2 regions of the Stenotrophomonas sp. YJH_SMC_82 genome follow, and region 1 is predicted to be linked to the other one. Evidence: predicted binding sites of a transcription regulator. Region 1 holds the regulator's gene; the other holds the start of a gene.
What was found. The regulator FliA, encoded in region 1, starts transcription of late flagellar genes. The targets are predictions, from matches to a motif close to TAAAGTTTNNCNNNCNNNGGCCGATAA.

Region 1 (7,913 bases):
CAGGTCGGCTCGCGTTCGGTGGACCCGGCGCTGGCCGGCGCGGCGGCGGCCTCGAAGGCGGCCTCCAGTGCAGCCTCATCCTCGGCCGGGGCCGCGACGACGGCATCCGTTTCGTTGACCACTTCAGCGGGCAGGTCGTCCCACGTGGGTTCGCGTTCGGCATCGATCACGCTGACGGGCGCGGACGCGGCATCGAAAGCGGCTTCCAGTGCGGCGTTGTCCACGGCAGGGGCAGCGGCAGCGCTCTCGGTTTCGGTTTCGTAGATCACCTCGGCCGGCAGGTCATCCCAGGTGGGTTCGCGTTCGGCGGCGGCTTCGATGGCCGTGGCCGGGGCGGTGCTGATCGGCGCGGGGTGGGGAGCGGCGGCCGGGGCGATCGCCTCGCCCAGCAGTTCGTCCAGGTAGTCGTCGAGGATGCCAGTGCTGTTCATGCGGCCTGCTCCAGGGCACGGGCATCCTCGCCGAGAATCCAGTTCAAGGCGCGCCGGTAGGCGGCCAGGCCGCGCCCCGGGTAGTCTTCGCCGACGCTCGGCAGGGTCAGCCCGGCGGCGTTGCTGATGCGGGTGTCGATCGGAATCGCATCTTCCCAGACGCGGCTGCCATGGCGGTCCTGCATGGTGCGCAGCGACTCGTTGCCGGCGCGGGTGCGGCGGTCGAACAGGGTTGGCAGGATCGAGATCGGCAGCGGCCGCCGGCGCGAACGCTCGACCATCTCGCCGGTGCGGACCATGCCATCCAGGCCGTGCAGCGCCAGCGGCTCGGCCTGGGTCGGAATGATCAGGCGATCGGCGGCAGCCAGTGCGTTGATCATCAGCAGGCCGAGCGTCGGTGCGCAGTCCAGCAGGATGTAATCGTGCTGGCCCTGGTGGCGCGCCAGCGCGTTCTGCAGGGCCAGGCCGAGGCCGGGTTGGTTGGCGCTACGGCGTTCCAGCGTGGCCAGCGCGGACTGCGCGCAGACGTAGTCCAGGCCCTGGATGTTGCTGGCATGGCACAGGCCGGACAGGTCCGCCGGCGGTGCGCCGAACAGCTCCAGCACGCCGGCCGGCGGCGGGTCCACCGGCACGCCGAAGGCGCGGCTGAGCGAAGCATGCGGATCGAGGTCGATCAGCAGCACGCGATGGCCGAGCGCGGCCAGGCCGCGGCCGAGGGCGAGGGTGGTGGTGGTCTTGCCGACTCCGCCCTTCTGGTTGGCGACTGCCCAGATGCGCATCGGATTACTCCTTCATTGCCGGGGGAACGGCGGCGCCGACGCGGCTGCCAGCCGGCACCGGTGGCAACGTCACCGGTGCGATGGGGGAGGTGGGGGCGCTGGCCGGCGTTGCGGCGGCCTGTTCGGTGACGGTGCTGCCGGTGGCGCCGGTGGCTGCGTTCAGGCGCTGGCCGAGCGGGTCCACCGAATGCGAGGTGTCGGCCAGGATGATGACCATCACCCGGCGGTTGCGGTTGCGGCCCTGTGCGCTGTCGTTCTCTTCGCGCGGGCGGAACTGGCCATAGCCGACCATCGCCAGCCGCGACGGCTGCACGCCCTGGTCGGCGAACAGATGCACCACGCTGGCGGCGCGTCCGGCCGACAGCTCCCAGTTCGACGGGAAGGTGGCGGTAGCGATCGGCACGTTGTCGGTGTGGCCTTCCACGCGCACGCTGTTGGGCACGTCGCGCAGCACCTCGGCCAGGCTGGCCAGGGTCTGCCGCGCATGTACGTCCAGTGCGGCCGAGCCGGTGGGGAACAGGATGTCGCTGTTGATCTCGACCTCGATCCACAGTTCCGTGCGGCGCACGCTGATCATGCCGCGGTCGATCAGCGGCGCCAGTGCGGCGGTGAGGCGGTCGGCAATCGTGTTGAGCTGGCGCTCGGCACGGGCGATCTGCTCCTGGTTGTGCACCGACACCGGCATGCGCATCTGCGAGGCCATCGACGGCAGCAGCGTCGGGTCGTGCGAGGGCGCCGGCGCGGACGGTCCGATCTTGGTGCCGGACTTGATCACCGACGGGCTGTCCCAGCCGCCACCCTGCACCTGCTTGTTGCCCACCTGCACCGGATTGATCGTGCGCGGCGCGCCACCGAAGGCATCGGTGAGCGCGTCGGCCATGATCCGGTACTTGCCCTCGTTCACCGACGAGATCGCGTACATGACCACGAAGAAGGCGAGCAGCAGCGTCATCAGGTCGGCATAGGGGATCGCCCATGCTTCGTGGTTGGCGTGCTCTTCGTGGTGCTTGCGGCGGGCCATGTCAGTGCAGGAAGCCGGAGAGGTTGGTTTCGATGTTGCGCGGGTTCTCGCCCTGGGCGATCGAGATCAGGCCTTCGATGACCATTTCGCGGTCGCGCGTGCTGTGCGAGATCACGCTCTTGAGCTTGGCGGCGATCGGCAGGAACAGCAGGTTGGCCGAGGCGATGCCGTAGATCGTGGCGGTGAACGCCGCAGCGATGCCGTGGCCGAGCTTGCTCGGGTCGGCCAGGTTCTTCATCACCGCGATCAGGCCCAGCACGGCGCCGATGATGCCGAGCGTCGGTGCGTAGATGCCCATCGCTTCGAACACCTTGGCGCCGGCCTGGTCCTGGTGTTCCTGGCTGCCCAGTTCGATTTCCAGCATGTGCCGCATCGATTCGGGCTCGACACCGTCCACCAGCAGCTGCAGGCCCTTGCGCAGGAACGGGTCCTGCTGCGCTTCCACCTGCGATTCCAGGCCGAGCAGGCCCTGGCGGCGGGCGATGTTGCTCCACTCGACGATCTGCTGGATCAGTTCGCGGCGATCGCTGTGCGGCGGGCGCACGACCCAGCGCACGATCTTGAACGCATGCTTGAACACCGCCGGCGAGGTGTGCAGCAGGATCGCGGCAACGGTGCCGACGATGACGATCACGAACGCCGCAGGCGACCACAACGACGCCAGGCCGGCGCCCTTGAGGATGCTGCCACCGACCAGCGAGGCCAGGGCGAGAAAGAGTCCAATGAGGCTGAGTCTATCCATGGATCCGGTATCGGCTTGTATGAATGGGACTTGAGACACCGGTACGGGCTACTGGTGCGACTTCACGGTTTTACGGGTTCAGCAAGCGGGTCAGTCGTGCGGGCTGCGCAGGCCATCCACATCCAGGATCAGCGCCATGCGACCATCGCCGATCAAGGTTGCACCGGCGTAACCGCGCAGGCCGCGCAGGGCCTTCGGCAGTGGTTTGATGACCACTTCCTCGCGCCCACGGACCTGGTCCACGACCAGGCCGAAGCGCGCTTCGCCGGCCTGCAGCACCACGATGGTCAGCAGGGTCGATGCGGCCGGCGTCACATCCAGCCACTGCCGCAGATCGACCAGTGGCAGCGTGTGCGAACGGCGGTCGAGCACGGCACGGCCATCGAACCAGCCCAGCGAGGTGGGCGGCGCGTGCAGTACCTCCATCACGCGCGCCAGCGGCAGCGCATAGACGTCCTCGCCGGCCTGCACCAGCAGGGTCGGCAGGATCGCCAGGGTCAGCGGCACGCGGATCAGGAAGCGGCTGCCGCGGCCCAGCTCCGACTGGATCTGGATCTGCCCGCTGAGTTCGCGGATGCGCGACTGCACCACGTCCATGCCGACGCCGCGTCCGGAAATATCCGTGACCTGCTGCTTGGTCGAGAAGCCGGGCAGGAACACCAGGTGCAGGCACTCCTCGCTGCTCAGGCGGGCGGCGGCTTCCGGATCGATCAGGCCCTTCTCGCGTGCCTTCGCGCGCAGCTTTTCCGGATCGATGCCGGCGCCATCGTCCTGCACCTCGATGCTGACGTAGTCACCTTCCTGCTGCGCCGACAACCGAACATGGCCCATCCGCGGCTTGCCCTGCGCTTCGCGCAGGTCGGGCATTTCCACACCATGGTCGATGGCGTTGCGGACCAGGTGCACCAGCGGGTCGGCCAGCGCTTCGACCAGGTTGCGGTCGAGCTCGGTCTCGGCGCCGATCAGCTCCAGGTCCACTTCCTTCTTCAGCGAGCGGGCGACGTCGCGGGCGACCTTGGGGAAGCGCGAGAATACCTTGCCCACCGGCTGCATGCGGGTGCGCATCACCGCCGACTGCAGGCGCGCGGTGGCGATGTCCAGGGTGGACACGGCGCGGTCCAGCTCCTCGTCGCGCAGGCGCGCACGCAGGGTCTTGAGCCGGTTGCGCGACAGCACCAGTTCGCCGATCAGGTTGACGATCGCATCCAGGCGCTTGGTGTCCACGCGCACGGTGTGTTCGGCTTCGGCCAGCGGCTTGGCGGCCGGCTTGGCCACCGGTGCCGGTGCGGTGGCCGGGCGCGGGGCGGCGATCGGTGCCGGCGCCACCGCAGCCGCGGGCCTGGCGCCGGGTGCGGCGCCACCGTGCAGCTGGTCGAGCAGGGCTTCGAACTCATCTTCGCTGATCAGGCCGTCGTCGGCCTTCTTTGCCGGCGCCACCGCAGTCGGTGCGCTGCCACCGTGCAGCTGGTCGAGCAGCGCCTCGAACTCGTCGTCGGTGATCAGGTCGCCGGCACCGGCCGCCGGTGCGGCGGCAGCGGCGGCAGGCGCTGCTGCACCGCCATGCACGTCGAACTGGGCGATCAGGTCCGGCGGTGCATAGCCCGGCTCGGTGCCGGAAGACACGGCATCGAGCATCGACTGCAGGTAGTCCAGCGATTGCTGGGCGGCGTCGAAGTGATGGGCCTGCAGCACGGCCTGGCCGGCACGTGCAGCGCCCAGCGCTTCTTCAGCGGCGTGGCACAGCTCGACCATGGCGGTGACACCGAGGAAACCCGCGCCGCCCTTGAGCGTGTGGTAGCCCCGGAACACCGCGTTGAGCTGTTCGGTGTCCTGCGGTGCCTGCTCCAGCGACACCAGCTGTTCGCCGAGGCGATCCAGGATTTCCTGTGCCTCGATGATGAAATCGGCAGTGATGTCGTCGGATACCGCGCTCATGCTTACAGCCCCAGATCCGACAACAGGTCGTCGGCGTCGTTCTGCGAGACCGCGTGGCGGTCCAGTCCCTTCAGTGCCGGCCCGGCCAGTTCCGGGGCGGTGCGATGCTGTTCCGGCGGCAGGCCGAGCGCGCCGAAGCCTTCATGCACGCGGCGGACGATGCCGACCACGCGACGGATGATCTGCCCGGTCAGGTCCTGGTAGCTCTGGGTCAGGGCGATCTCGGTCAGGTTGTGGCGGATGCGCTCCAGCTGCGCGTCCTGGCCTGGCTGCAGGCCTTCGGCGCGCAGCTGCTCGGTCAGGCTGCGGCATTCCTCGGCCAGGTCCAGGGTGCGGTGGGTGGCCTGTTCGGTCATCGCCACCACGTGGTCCAGGCGTGCGCACGCATCGTCCAGTTCGCCGGCCTCGCTGGGCACGGTCGGCAGTTCGCCCAGAGCCTGCCCCAGCTCGCGGGCCAGCCGCGAGAGGCCGCTCATCATCGGCTGCGTGCGCAGCGCGACCAGTCCGTCGATGCGTTGCCGCCAGGCGGCTTCGTCACCGGACTCCAGGGCATCCAGGGCTTCCTGCAGGCGCAGGGCGAGGGCGCTCTTGTCGACCGTGGTATCCATCAGGCGCTGGCCGCCAGGCGTTCGAAGATCTTGCCCAGCTTCTCTTCCAGCGTCTGCGCGGTGAACGGCTTGATGATGTAGCCGTTCACGCCGTTCTGGGCCGCTTCGATGATCTGCTCGCGCTTGGCTTCGGCGGTGACCATCAGCACCGGCAGGGTCTTCAGCTTGGCGTCGGCACGGATCGCCTTGAGCAGTTCGATGCCGGTCATCACCGGCATGTTCCAGTCGGTGACGACGAAATCGAAGGGCTGGCTCTGCAGCAGCGACAGCGCGGCATGCCCGTCCTCGGCTTCGGCGGTGTTGGTGAAGCCCAGATCGCCCAGCAGGTTCTTGACGATTCGACGCATGGTCGAGAAGTCGTCGACGATGAGGATGCGCATGTTCTTGTTCAAAGCAGAGTTCCTTTGTTGTTCATTCCGGGCGGCCGGGGGCAGTCGCCTCGGGGATGTTCATTCTTCCAGGCCGGCGTCGACGGCCTCGAAAATCTTCAGGCGGCCGCGCAGGCGCAGCACGGCCTGGCCATGGATCTGGCAGACCCGCGACTCGCTCACGCCGAGCACCGCGCCGATCTCCTTCAGGTTCAGCTCCTGCTCGTAGTACAGCGAGAGCACCAGCTGTTCGCGCTCGGGCAGGTGGCCGATGGCCTTGCCCAGCTCACGGCCGAACTCGCCGCGCTCCAGCACCTGCTGCGGGGTCGGGCCGCCCTGGGCGACGGTATCCAGTTCGCCCTGGTCTTCGATGCGCGACTCCAGGCTCAGCACCTGGCCACGTGCGGCGTCTTCCATCAGCCTCAGGTACTCGGGCAGCGGCATCTCCATCGCGGCGGCCACTTCGGTGGCGCTGGCGGCACGGCCCGTGCTCTGTTCCAGGCGGCGGATGGTGGCGGCGGCATCACGGGCACGGCGGTGCACCGAGCGCGGCACCCAGTCGCCACGGCGGATCTCGTCGATCATCGAGCCGCGGATGCGGATCGAGGCATAGGTCTCGAACGAGGCGCCCTGGTCGGCGTCGTAGCTGCGCGAGGCTTCGATCAGGCCCATCATGCCGGCCTGGATCAGATCATCGACTTCGACGCTGGCCGGCAGGCGCGCGGCCAGGTGGTGGGCGATGCGTCGCACCAGGTCCGAATGCTGGGCGATGACCTCGTTGGCCGCCGAGCGCTGGACTTCCCTGTACTGGTGGGCTGCGCCTTTCATGCGGCCACCCCACGCTGCTTGAGGATGCGTTCGAGGAAGAACTCGACGCCACCGCGCGGTTCGGTCGGTGCCTGCCAGCGCGCGGTGCGGCGTGCGATCTCGGTGATCGCCAGCGCCGACGGGCTGGATGGATAGGCCTTCACCACCGGCTGCTGGCGCTGCACCGACAGGCGCAGCCAGTCATCCTGCGGCACGCAGCCCAGGTAGTTCAGCGAGACATCGGCGAGGAACTTCTCGCAGACGCGGGTCAGCTTCTCGTACAGCACGCGGCCCTCGTTCGGGTCGCGCACCATGTTGGCCACCACCTGGATGCGGTCCACGCCGCGCTCGCGCGATAGCACCTTGATCAGTGCGTAGGCGTCGGTGATCGAGGCCGGTTCGTCACAGACCACCACCACGGTGTCCTGCGCGGCCTGGCAGAAGGTCAGCACGCCGTCGGTGATGCCGGCGGCGGTATCGACCACCATGATGTCCAGCTCGCGTTCCAGTTCGGAGAACACGTTGACCAGGCCGACATGCTCGGCCGGGGCCAGCTCGGCCATGTGCCGGCGGCCGGAAGCGGCCGGGACCACCAGCACGCCGTTCGGGCCTTCGACGATGACGTCGTCCAGCGAGCAGCGGCCGGCCACCAGGTCGGCCAGCGTAAAGGTGGGGTTCAAGCCCAGGATCACGTCGATGTTGGCCAGGCCCAGGTCGGCGTCCAGCAGCAGCGTGCGCTTGCCCATGCCCGCCAGCGCCACCGCCAGGTTGGCGGACACATTCGTCTTGCCCACGCCGCCCTTGCCGCCGGTCACCGCGATGGTGCGCACAGGGCCGAGCGGCTCGCTGCGGGTGGCCGACAGCGGGAAGGTCTTGGTCAGCTTGGCGTACTCACGCGACGGCATGGTTCAACTCCGGGTTGCAGGGCATATCGGCCGCTCGGCGCAAATCTTCAAGGCGAAGTACAAGATTGGCTGCACTGGCCCGGTGCAGGTCCTCCGGGACGTCCTGGCCATCGGTCACCCAGGTGATCGGCAGGGCGTGGTCCACGGCCACCGACAGGGCGTTGCCGAAGCGGCCGGTCTCGTCCAGCTTGCTCAGCACCAGGCCCTGCAGGTTGGCCGCACCGAAGCGGCGCACCACCTCGTCCATGTCGCCGAAGCTGGTGTTGGCCGGCAGCACCAGCAGGGTGCGCACCTGGCGCGCGGCGCGCAGCCACTGC
Region 2 (7,913 bases), on a different contig from region 1:
GGCGACGCGTGCGATCGCCGCTTCCGATTCAACGGTCACCGCCAGGCCACTCTTCACCTTGGCAGCGGCGTCTTCGATCAGCTCCTTGATTTCCTTGGCCGCGACGCCGGCGCGCTGCGCGAGCGTGCGTACTTCGCTGGCGACCACGGCAAAACCACGGCCCTGCTCGCCCGCGCGCGCGGCTTCCACCGCAGCGTTCAGCGCCAGGATGTTGGTCTGGAACGCGATGCCGTCGATAACGGTGGAGATTTCCGAGATGCGTGCCGAGGACTGATCGATCTCACCCATCACCGAGGCCATCTGCGCCATCGCCTGCTCGGTCTCGCGTACGGCGGCACCGGCGGCATGCGCTTCGCTGTCGGCCTGACGCGCCAGCTCGGCGTTCTGGCGCACGGTGGAGGTCAGCTCCTCCATCGACGCGGCAGCTTCCTCCAGGTTGGCCGCCTGCTGCTCCGTGCGGCGCGACAGGTCGTTGTTGCCGGCGGCCAGTTCCTGGGCCGCGTTGTTGATGCTGTCGGCAGCCACCTGGATGCCCCGCACAATGCCCGTCAGCTGCGCGGTGGTGGTATTGGCGTCGTCGCGCATGCGTGCGAACACGCCGTCGTACTCACCGTCCATGCGTGCGGTCAGGTCACCGTGCGAGATCGCGCGCAGCACGTCGGAAACATCGGCAATGCTGGCCTGCGAACTGGCCATCATGCCGTTGAGGTGTTCGACCATTGCCTTGAACTGGTACTGGAACGCAGCAGCATCGCCACGCATGCTGAAGTCGCCGGCGCGAGCGGCACGGGCCAGTTCATCGATCTGCGCGTTGATCGCCATCAGGCTCTGCTTTACCGCGGCCAGAGTGCGGGTCAGCGTGCCCTTCTCGCCCGGGTAGTCCGGCAGGTCACGGCTGAGGTCGCCGATCGCGTAACGCTGCATCACTTCGGCCATCAGCAGCTCCACCTGCACGTGCGATTCGACCAGGCTGTTGGTGGCCTGCACCATGCGGCCGAAATCACCGGGGAAGGCACTGTCGTCCATGCGATAGCGGATCGCACCCGCTTCGTGCTGCTCAGCCATCTGCAGCTGCGCGCCGATCGCCGCCTGCACGCTCTGCCGCACGCTGGCCATGGCCTCGCCCAGCTGGGTCAGCTCATCCCGGCCACCGAGGCGGAACTCCTGGTCCAGCTGGCCCTTGGACAGCCGCTCGGCCAGGTTCACCGCGCGCGCCAGCGGGCCGGTCAGGCTGCGGCCGATCATCACCGAGGCGCCGATGCCGGCAAGCAGCGCGACGCCGCCCAGCACCAGCAGCTGCAGCAGGCTGCGTTCGCCCAGGCGGATCGCTTCGGCGGCAGCTTCACGGCTTTCCTTCTCCTCGAAGTCCACGCCATCGGACAGCGCCTTGTTCCAGCCGTTGGCCGCTTCCTGCACCGCGCCCAGGGTCAGCGCCACGGCGCCGGGATAATCGCCCTGCTCCATCAGTTCGCTGGTCTGCTTGTTGAGCGGGCGCGCAACGGCACGCTTGGCCGCGATGGTTTCCGCGATGGTCTTGCCCTGGGCATCGCTGGGCAGCGCCTGGTAGGCGGTCCAGCTGGCCTCATAGCGCTTGACCAGGTCGGCGATGCGCTTCTCGTCGCTGCCGCGGTCTTCGCCCTGACGGATCAGCATTTCGCGGCGCACGACCATCATCTGGTTGTTGGCATCGAGCATCTGCGACAGCAGGCGCACCTTGGCCACGCTGACGTCGACCACCTGCTGCATCGCGCGCTTCTGCACGACACTGGCAGTGGCGCCGGTGGCCACCACGGCGGCGACCAGCAGCAGCAACAGGCCAAAGCCCAGCCCAAGACGCCAGGCAACCCTGACGTTCCTCAAGTAGTTCATGGGGATATCCAATACGGGGGGATGTGGCCTTATCGGCGGCACGGCAGGCAATCTTGATCGCCCTCCATCGGTGGCTTCGGCCACGGTTCACCTTGGTGAGTCCCCGTCCCAGCGGCACCTGCCGCTGGCAATCGGCCGCAATGACATGCCTGCTCATGCGGGCATCAGATCCCTTTCACGGCGGCTCGGCGCTGTCTGCGGGCAAGGTGGCGGCGTACCTGCTGGAGATCCCAATGCCCTCATCTGTGTCCCGATCCACCCTGCTCGCACTCTCGCTGCTGGCGTCGCCGGCCTTCGCGCAGGTGCCGCCGCCCAACCTGCCCGCCCCCATTGCCGAGAAGGCCGACCCGGACACCGCAGTGCGCTCCGCACTGCATGCCCAAGTGCTGCTGGATCGCGCGAATTTCTCGCCTGGCCAGATCGATGGCGGAGTGGGCAGCAACCAGCGACGCGCGGTGGCGGGCTTCCAGGCCGCGCATGGGCTGACCGTGACGGGTGAGCTGGACGACGCCACCTGGAAGGCCCTGCAGGCTGATACGGTGGGGCCGCTGGCCAGCTACACGCTGACTGCCGAGGATGTCGCCGGCCCGTTCCAGCCCATACCGAAAGGACCTGCCGCACAGGCCAAACTGAAATCGCTGGGTTTCAGCAGTGTGGAAGAAGCCTTGGGCGAGCGCTTCCACGCCTCGCCGGAGTTGCTGAAGGTGCTCAATCCCGGCGTGGATCTGACCAAGGCTGGCAGCCGCATCCAAGTGCCCAACATCGCACCAGCGGCATTGCCGAAGGCGGCGAAGATCGTGGTCGACAAATCCGACTCCACCCTGCAGTTGCTGGATGCGCAGGGCAAGCTGATCGCGCAGGTGCCGGTGTCGTCGGGCAGCCAGCACGACCCGTTGCCGATCGGCGAATGGAAGATCCTGGGCGTGTATCGCGACCCGCCGTTCCACTACAACCCGAAGTTGTTCTGGGATGCGCGCAAGGGCGAAAAGAAGGCGACGCTGCCGCCGGGCCCGAACAATCCGGTCGGCCGGGTCTGGATCGACCTGTCCAAGCCGCACTACGGCCTGCATGGCACACCCGAACCCAGCCACGTGGGCAAGACCGAATCGCATGGCTGCGTACGCATGACCAACTGGGATGCGGTGCGTGTGGCCGACGCAGTGGATACTTCGGTGCCCGTGGTGATGCAGGAGTAAGCCCATGCGTCTTTCGCAGCTGATCGTATTGGGCGTACTGCTGGGACTGGGGGCAGGTTGGTGGCTGCGTCGCGATGGGAGTGAGCCGGTAGCCGCCTCGCTGCCGGCAGCGCCATCGGCGGTGTCCGCCGCGCCGGTGGTCGAACCAGCGCCACGCGCAACGGCCCCACCCGCCACCACCGCGCCGCCGGCCGCGCAGGCTGCGGATGCACCGTCCGGCCTGCTGCTGCCGGTGCAGGGCATCCTGGCCTCGCAGCTGCGCGATACCTTCACCGATGCACGCAGCGAAGGCCGCGTACACGATGCCATCGACATCATGGCCGATGCAGGTACTCCCGTACTCGCGGTGGCTGATGGCACAGTGGAAAAACTGTTCGACAGCGAACGCGGCGGGCTGACGATCTACCAGTTCGAGCCCAGCGGACGCTGGTGCTACTACTACGCGCACCTGCAGCGCTATGCCGATGGCCTGGCCGAGAAACAGGCGATCAAGCGCGGGGATGTGATCGGCTACGTCGGCAGCACCGGCAATGCCAGCGCCGAGGCCCCGCACCTGCACTTCGAAGTGCATGTGTTGGGGCCGGAGAAGCAGTGGTGGAAGGGAGAGTCGATCAATCCCTATCCCTTGCTGAAGTCGGCGGCACCGATGCCCGGCGCTGCTGGCGCCGCAACGCCACAGTGAAGACAGTCAACGCAGCCCACGGAATCAGCAGGAACAGCGCCGCCATCTTCCAGAAAAAGAACGGCCACAGCCAGAGGTAGTCCAGGTCGGTCAGCTTCAGCAGACCCAGCGGCGGCTGCAGCTCGATGTCTGCAGTGCGTCCCGCCAGCGCCGGATCCACCTCCAGCACGGTTACCCGCAGCCATGAGCGGCCGCGTGGCAATGCGTCGCCGCGACCGTAACCAAAGTAGGAGGCCATGAGGCCGCTGGACTCAACCGATACCAGCGCGCGGTCGATGCCCTGCCCGGCCACTCCCCAACGCTCCCCTGCGCGGAAGTCTCCATGTTCGGTGGGAGTCTCGATGCGCAGCAGCACTTCAGGGTCAGCCTCTGTACCGTCCGCGGCATAGCGCAGGCGCAGCCGAAGCTGGTCATCGATGAGGCGGTAGACGGTGATCTGGGCGGTTGCGCCAGGGCGCAGCACCAGCGGCACCGTCTGCGTGCGCGAAGCCAGGGCATTGGCGGCTGCACCCAGCACAAGTACCAGGCCGGCCATGCACCACAGGCTCCACGACACCCACAGGGTGACCCGCACTACCGTCCCGCCTTTCACGCTGACATCCTGGTCATCGCGTCGCTTCCCCGCTGGCCTGGCCACACAGTAACGAAAAAGCCCCGCGTGCGCGGGGCTTTTCCTGTCACCAACGCCGGGCATGGCCCGGCGCCACCTCAGGCGAACGGATCCTGCAGGACCATGGTGTGGTCGCGGTCCGGGCCGGTGGAGACGATGCTGATCGGGCAGCCGGCCAGCTCTTCCAGCGAACGCAGGTAGGCGCGTGCGGCCGGCGGGAGGTCGTCCCACTGGGTGATGCCGTGGGTGTTCTCGCTCCAGCCCGGGAACTCCAGGTACACCGGGGTGCATTCTTCCCAGCCCTGCGCGTCCAGCGGCGCGTACTCGGTGCGCTTGCCGTTGTATTCGTAGGCGATGCAGACCTTCAGCTTTTCCATGCCATCGAGCACGTCCAGCTTGGTGATGCACAGGCCGCTGATGCCGTTGATGGCCACGGCGCGCTTCAGCGCGACGATGTCCATCCAGCCACAACGACGCGGACGGCCGGTCGACGCACCGTACTCGGCGCCGCGGTCACGAATGCCCTGGCCGACTTCGTCGTCCAGCTCGGTCGGGAACGGGCCACCGCCGACGCGGGTGGCGTAGGCCTTGGCGATGCCCAGCACGTAGTCGATCGAATCAGCGCCGACGCCGGAACCGGCCAGCGCACCACCGACGGTGGTGTTGGAGCTGGTGACGTACGGGTAGGTGCCGTGGTCGATGTCCAGCAGCGCACCCTGCGCACCTTCGAACAGCACGCGCTTACCCTGCTTGCGCAGGTCGTGCAGGATGCCGGCCACGTCGGACTTCATCGGCTGCACGTATTCGCCGAAGGCCAGCGCTTCGTCGAAGGTCTTCTGGAAGTCGACCGCATCGGTGTTCAGGTACTTGGTCAGCACGAAGTTGTGGTAATCCAGCGCGGTGCGCAGCAGTTCTTCCAGCTGCTTCGGGTAATGCAGGTCGGCGATGCGGATGCCGCGACGCGCCACCTTGTCTTCGTAGGCCGGGCCGATGCCGCGGCCGGTGGTGCCGATCGCCTTGCCACCGGCTGCGCGCTCGCGCGCCTGGTCCAGGGCGATGTGGTACGGCATGATCAGCGGCGCGGCCGGGGAGATCTTCAGGCGCGAACGCACTTCCACGCCGGAGGCTTCCAGTTCGGCGATTTCCTTCTGCAGCGCGGCCGGCGAGATCACCACGCCGTTGCCGATCAGGCACAGCGCATCGTCACGCAGGATGCCCGATGGGATCAGGTGCAGGACGGTCTTCTTACCGTTGATGACCAGGGTGTGGCCGGCATTGTGGCCGCCCTGGAAGCGCACGACGGCGCCGATTTCCTCAGTGAGCAGATCGACGATCTTGCCCTTGCCTTCATCGCCCCACTGGGCACCCAACACTACGACAGACTGACCCATGACGGGCTCCTCGGTTTGTTGCGGCCATCGGGGCCGCGGACGGGTAAACCGTGGCGGGGCTGGCCAGCACCTGGAGGGCGGCTCCAAACGGGGAGCGGCCGGCGATGGAGGGCCCAGACACGGAAAAAGCCGAACGGGGAGGCCCGTCCGGCTTTTGTGCATTATCCGGGTTTCCGGGGTCCGCTGCCACCTTTCCGACGGACGGCTTCACCGGCCGGTCAGCCGCCCCGCCCGGTCGTGCCGGCCGCTGGCCGGCAATGCCAACCAAGGTTGGCAGCTACCAGAGCCTGGCCACGCAGGTGCAGGCCGGTCAGCCGCCCCGCCCGGTCGTGCCGGCCGCTGGCCGGCAATGCCAACCAGGGTTGGCATCTACCAGAGCCTGGCCACGCAGGTGCAGGTCGGTCAGCTGCCCCGCCCGGTCGTGCCGGCCGCTGGCCGGCAATGCCAACCAAGGTTGGCAGCTACCAAGGCCAGGCCACGCACGTAGTCGCAGGCGGCCGCGCCGGGGCGTCTAGTGCCGCACCCACCACAACAGGCTCAGGCCGGCCAGCAGCACCAGTCCGCCGAAGCTGCGCAGGGCCGGGCTGGGCAGGTCCAGCAGGCGTTCGGCCATGCGCTTCCAGGCGAACGGCGCGACGAACAGGAACAGGCCTTCCAGCACCGCGACCAGGCAGACGGCGGCGAACAGATCTTTCATCGGAACTCCGGAAAAAGCACGGGGCCCGGCAGTTGGCCGGGCCCCGTGGGGTAATGCCCTGCGACCTCAGCGGTCGTTCTTCAGGTACTGCAGGAACGGGTCGTTCTTGTCGAGCACGATCACGCCGTTGCCGTCGGTCATGGAGCCGCGGTACGCCTCCAGGCTACGGTAGAACGCGTAGAACGATGGGTCAGCCGAACCGGCCTTGCCGTAGATGCGGGTGGCTTCCGCATCACCTTCACCGCGCAGGCGCTGTGCATCGCGCTCGGCCTCGGCGATCAGCACGGTGCTGTCACGGTCGGCCTGGGCGCGGATGGTCAGCGACTGTTCCTCGCCTTCCGCGCGCAGCTTGGCGGCTTCCTGCTTGCGCTGGGCGCGCATGCGCTCGTACACGTCGTTGATCACCTGGCTGTCGGTGGGCAGGTCCACCTGCTTGATGCGCAGGTCGATCATCTGCATGCCAAGGCCGGCCACGGCCTCGTTGATTCCCTTCAACTGCTCGGCGATCAGCTCACTGCGGTCGCCGGACACCAGCTGCTGCAGGGTGCGCGAGTTGATCTGGTTGCGCAGCGAATCGGTGATGATCGGCGCCAGGCGGGCGTTGGCCACGCGCGGGTCGCCGCCGGTGGCACGGAAGTAGTCACCCACGTTGGAGATGTAGCCGATGGCGAAGAAGTCGACGCTGACGTCCTTCTGCTCGGCGGTGAAGTAGCGCGCCGGCGCGGTGTCGAGCACCTGGAAGCGGCGGTCGAAGACCTTCACCGTTTCCACCACCGGCACCTTGAAGTGCAGGCCTGGCTTGATGTCCGACCGCACCACCTTGCCCAGGTTCAGCACCATGGCGGTCTGGTCCTCACGGACCACATACACCGAGCCGAGCAGGCCCAGCACCACCGCCACGATCACGGCGATCCAGATAGGACTCTTCATCGGCTGCCCTCCTCACGGCCGCTCGGTCGCCCGGTCGGGCGGCCCACCGGCCGGCCCGGATCACGGGAAGCTTCCACCGCTGCGCCCGGCAGCGACGGCATGACCACGTCCGGGTTTGCCACTGCGGCCGGGGCCGACGTGGTGGGACGGGTGTCGCCGGTCATCGGCACGTAGATCAGCTGGCGGCCATCGCCGCCGATCACCTTGCGGTTCTCGCTCAGCACCTGCTGCACGGTCTCCAGCCACAGGCGCTTGCGGGTCACTTCCGGCGCGTCCTTGTACTGGGCCTGCAACAGGCTGAAGCGCTGCGCGTCACCCTCGGCCTTGGACACCACCGCCTGCTTGTAGCCTTCGGCGGTGGTACGGGCGCGCGAGGCCTGGCCTCGGGCTTCCGGCACGACCTTGGCGGCGTAGGCCTGGGCTTCGTTGATCAGGCGTTCCTTGACCTGCTGGGCACCATTGACCTCGTCGAAGGCCGGCTTCACTTCCTCCGGCGGACGGGCGTCCTGCAGGGTCAGGCCGGTCACGGTCAGGCCGG

Region 2: AC5P53_RS05040 (methyl-accepting chemotaxis protein) is a predicted target of FliA. The motif match lies at 1,899-1,925, and genes of this name have one in related genera.

What each region holds. Positions count from the first base shown of each region.
Region 1 is NZ_JCAFSE010000007.1:27,152-35,064, reverse strand. Features, by position in the region: gene AC5P53_RS20025 (chemotaxis protein CheW) at 1-431, opposite strand, end outside; gene AC5P53_RS20020 (ParA family protein) at 428-1,210, opposite strand; gene motD (flagellar motor protein MotD) at 1,215-2,231, opposite strand; gene AC5P53_RS20010 (flagellar motor protein) at 2,233-2,973, opposite strand; gene AC5P53_RS20005 (chemotaxis protein CheA) at 3,064-4,908, opposite strand; gene AC5P53_RS20000 (protein phosphatase CheZ) at 4,911-5,516, opposite strand; gene cheY (chemotaxis response regulator CheY) at 5,516-5,908, opposite strand; gene AC5P53_RS19990 (RNA polymerase sigma factor FliA) at 5,966-6,712, opposite strand; gene AC5P53_RS19985 (MinD/ParA family ATP-binding protein) at 6,709-7,596, opposite strand; gene flhF (flagellar biosynthesis GTPase FlhF) at 7,583-7,913, opposite strand, start outside.
Region 2 is NZ_JCAFSE010000001.1:1,130,715-1,138,627, reverse strand. Features, by position in the region: gene AC5P53_RS05040 (methyl-accepting chemotaxis protein) at 1-1,869, opposite strand, end outside; gene AC5P53_RS05035 (L,D-transpeptidase family protein) at 2,103-3,065, shown strand; gene AC5P53_RS05030 (M23 family metallopeptidase) at 3,070-3,747, shown strand; gene AC5P53_RS05025 (hypothetical protein) at 3,677-4,339, opposite strand; gene AC5P53_RS05020 (adenylosuccinate synthase) at 4,456-5,748, opposite strand; gene AC5P53_RS05015 (DUF2065 domain-containing protein) at 6,260-6,445, opposite strand; gene hflC (protease modulator HflC) at 6,512-7,375, opposite strand; gene hflK (FtsH protease activity modulator HflK) at 7,372-7,913, opposite strand, start outside.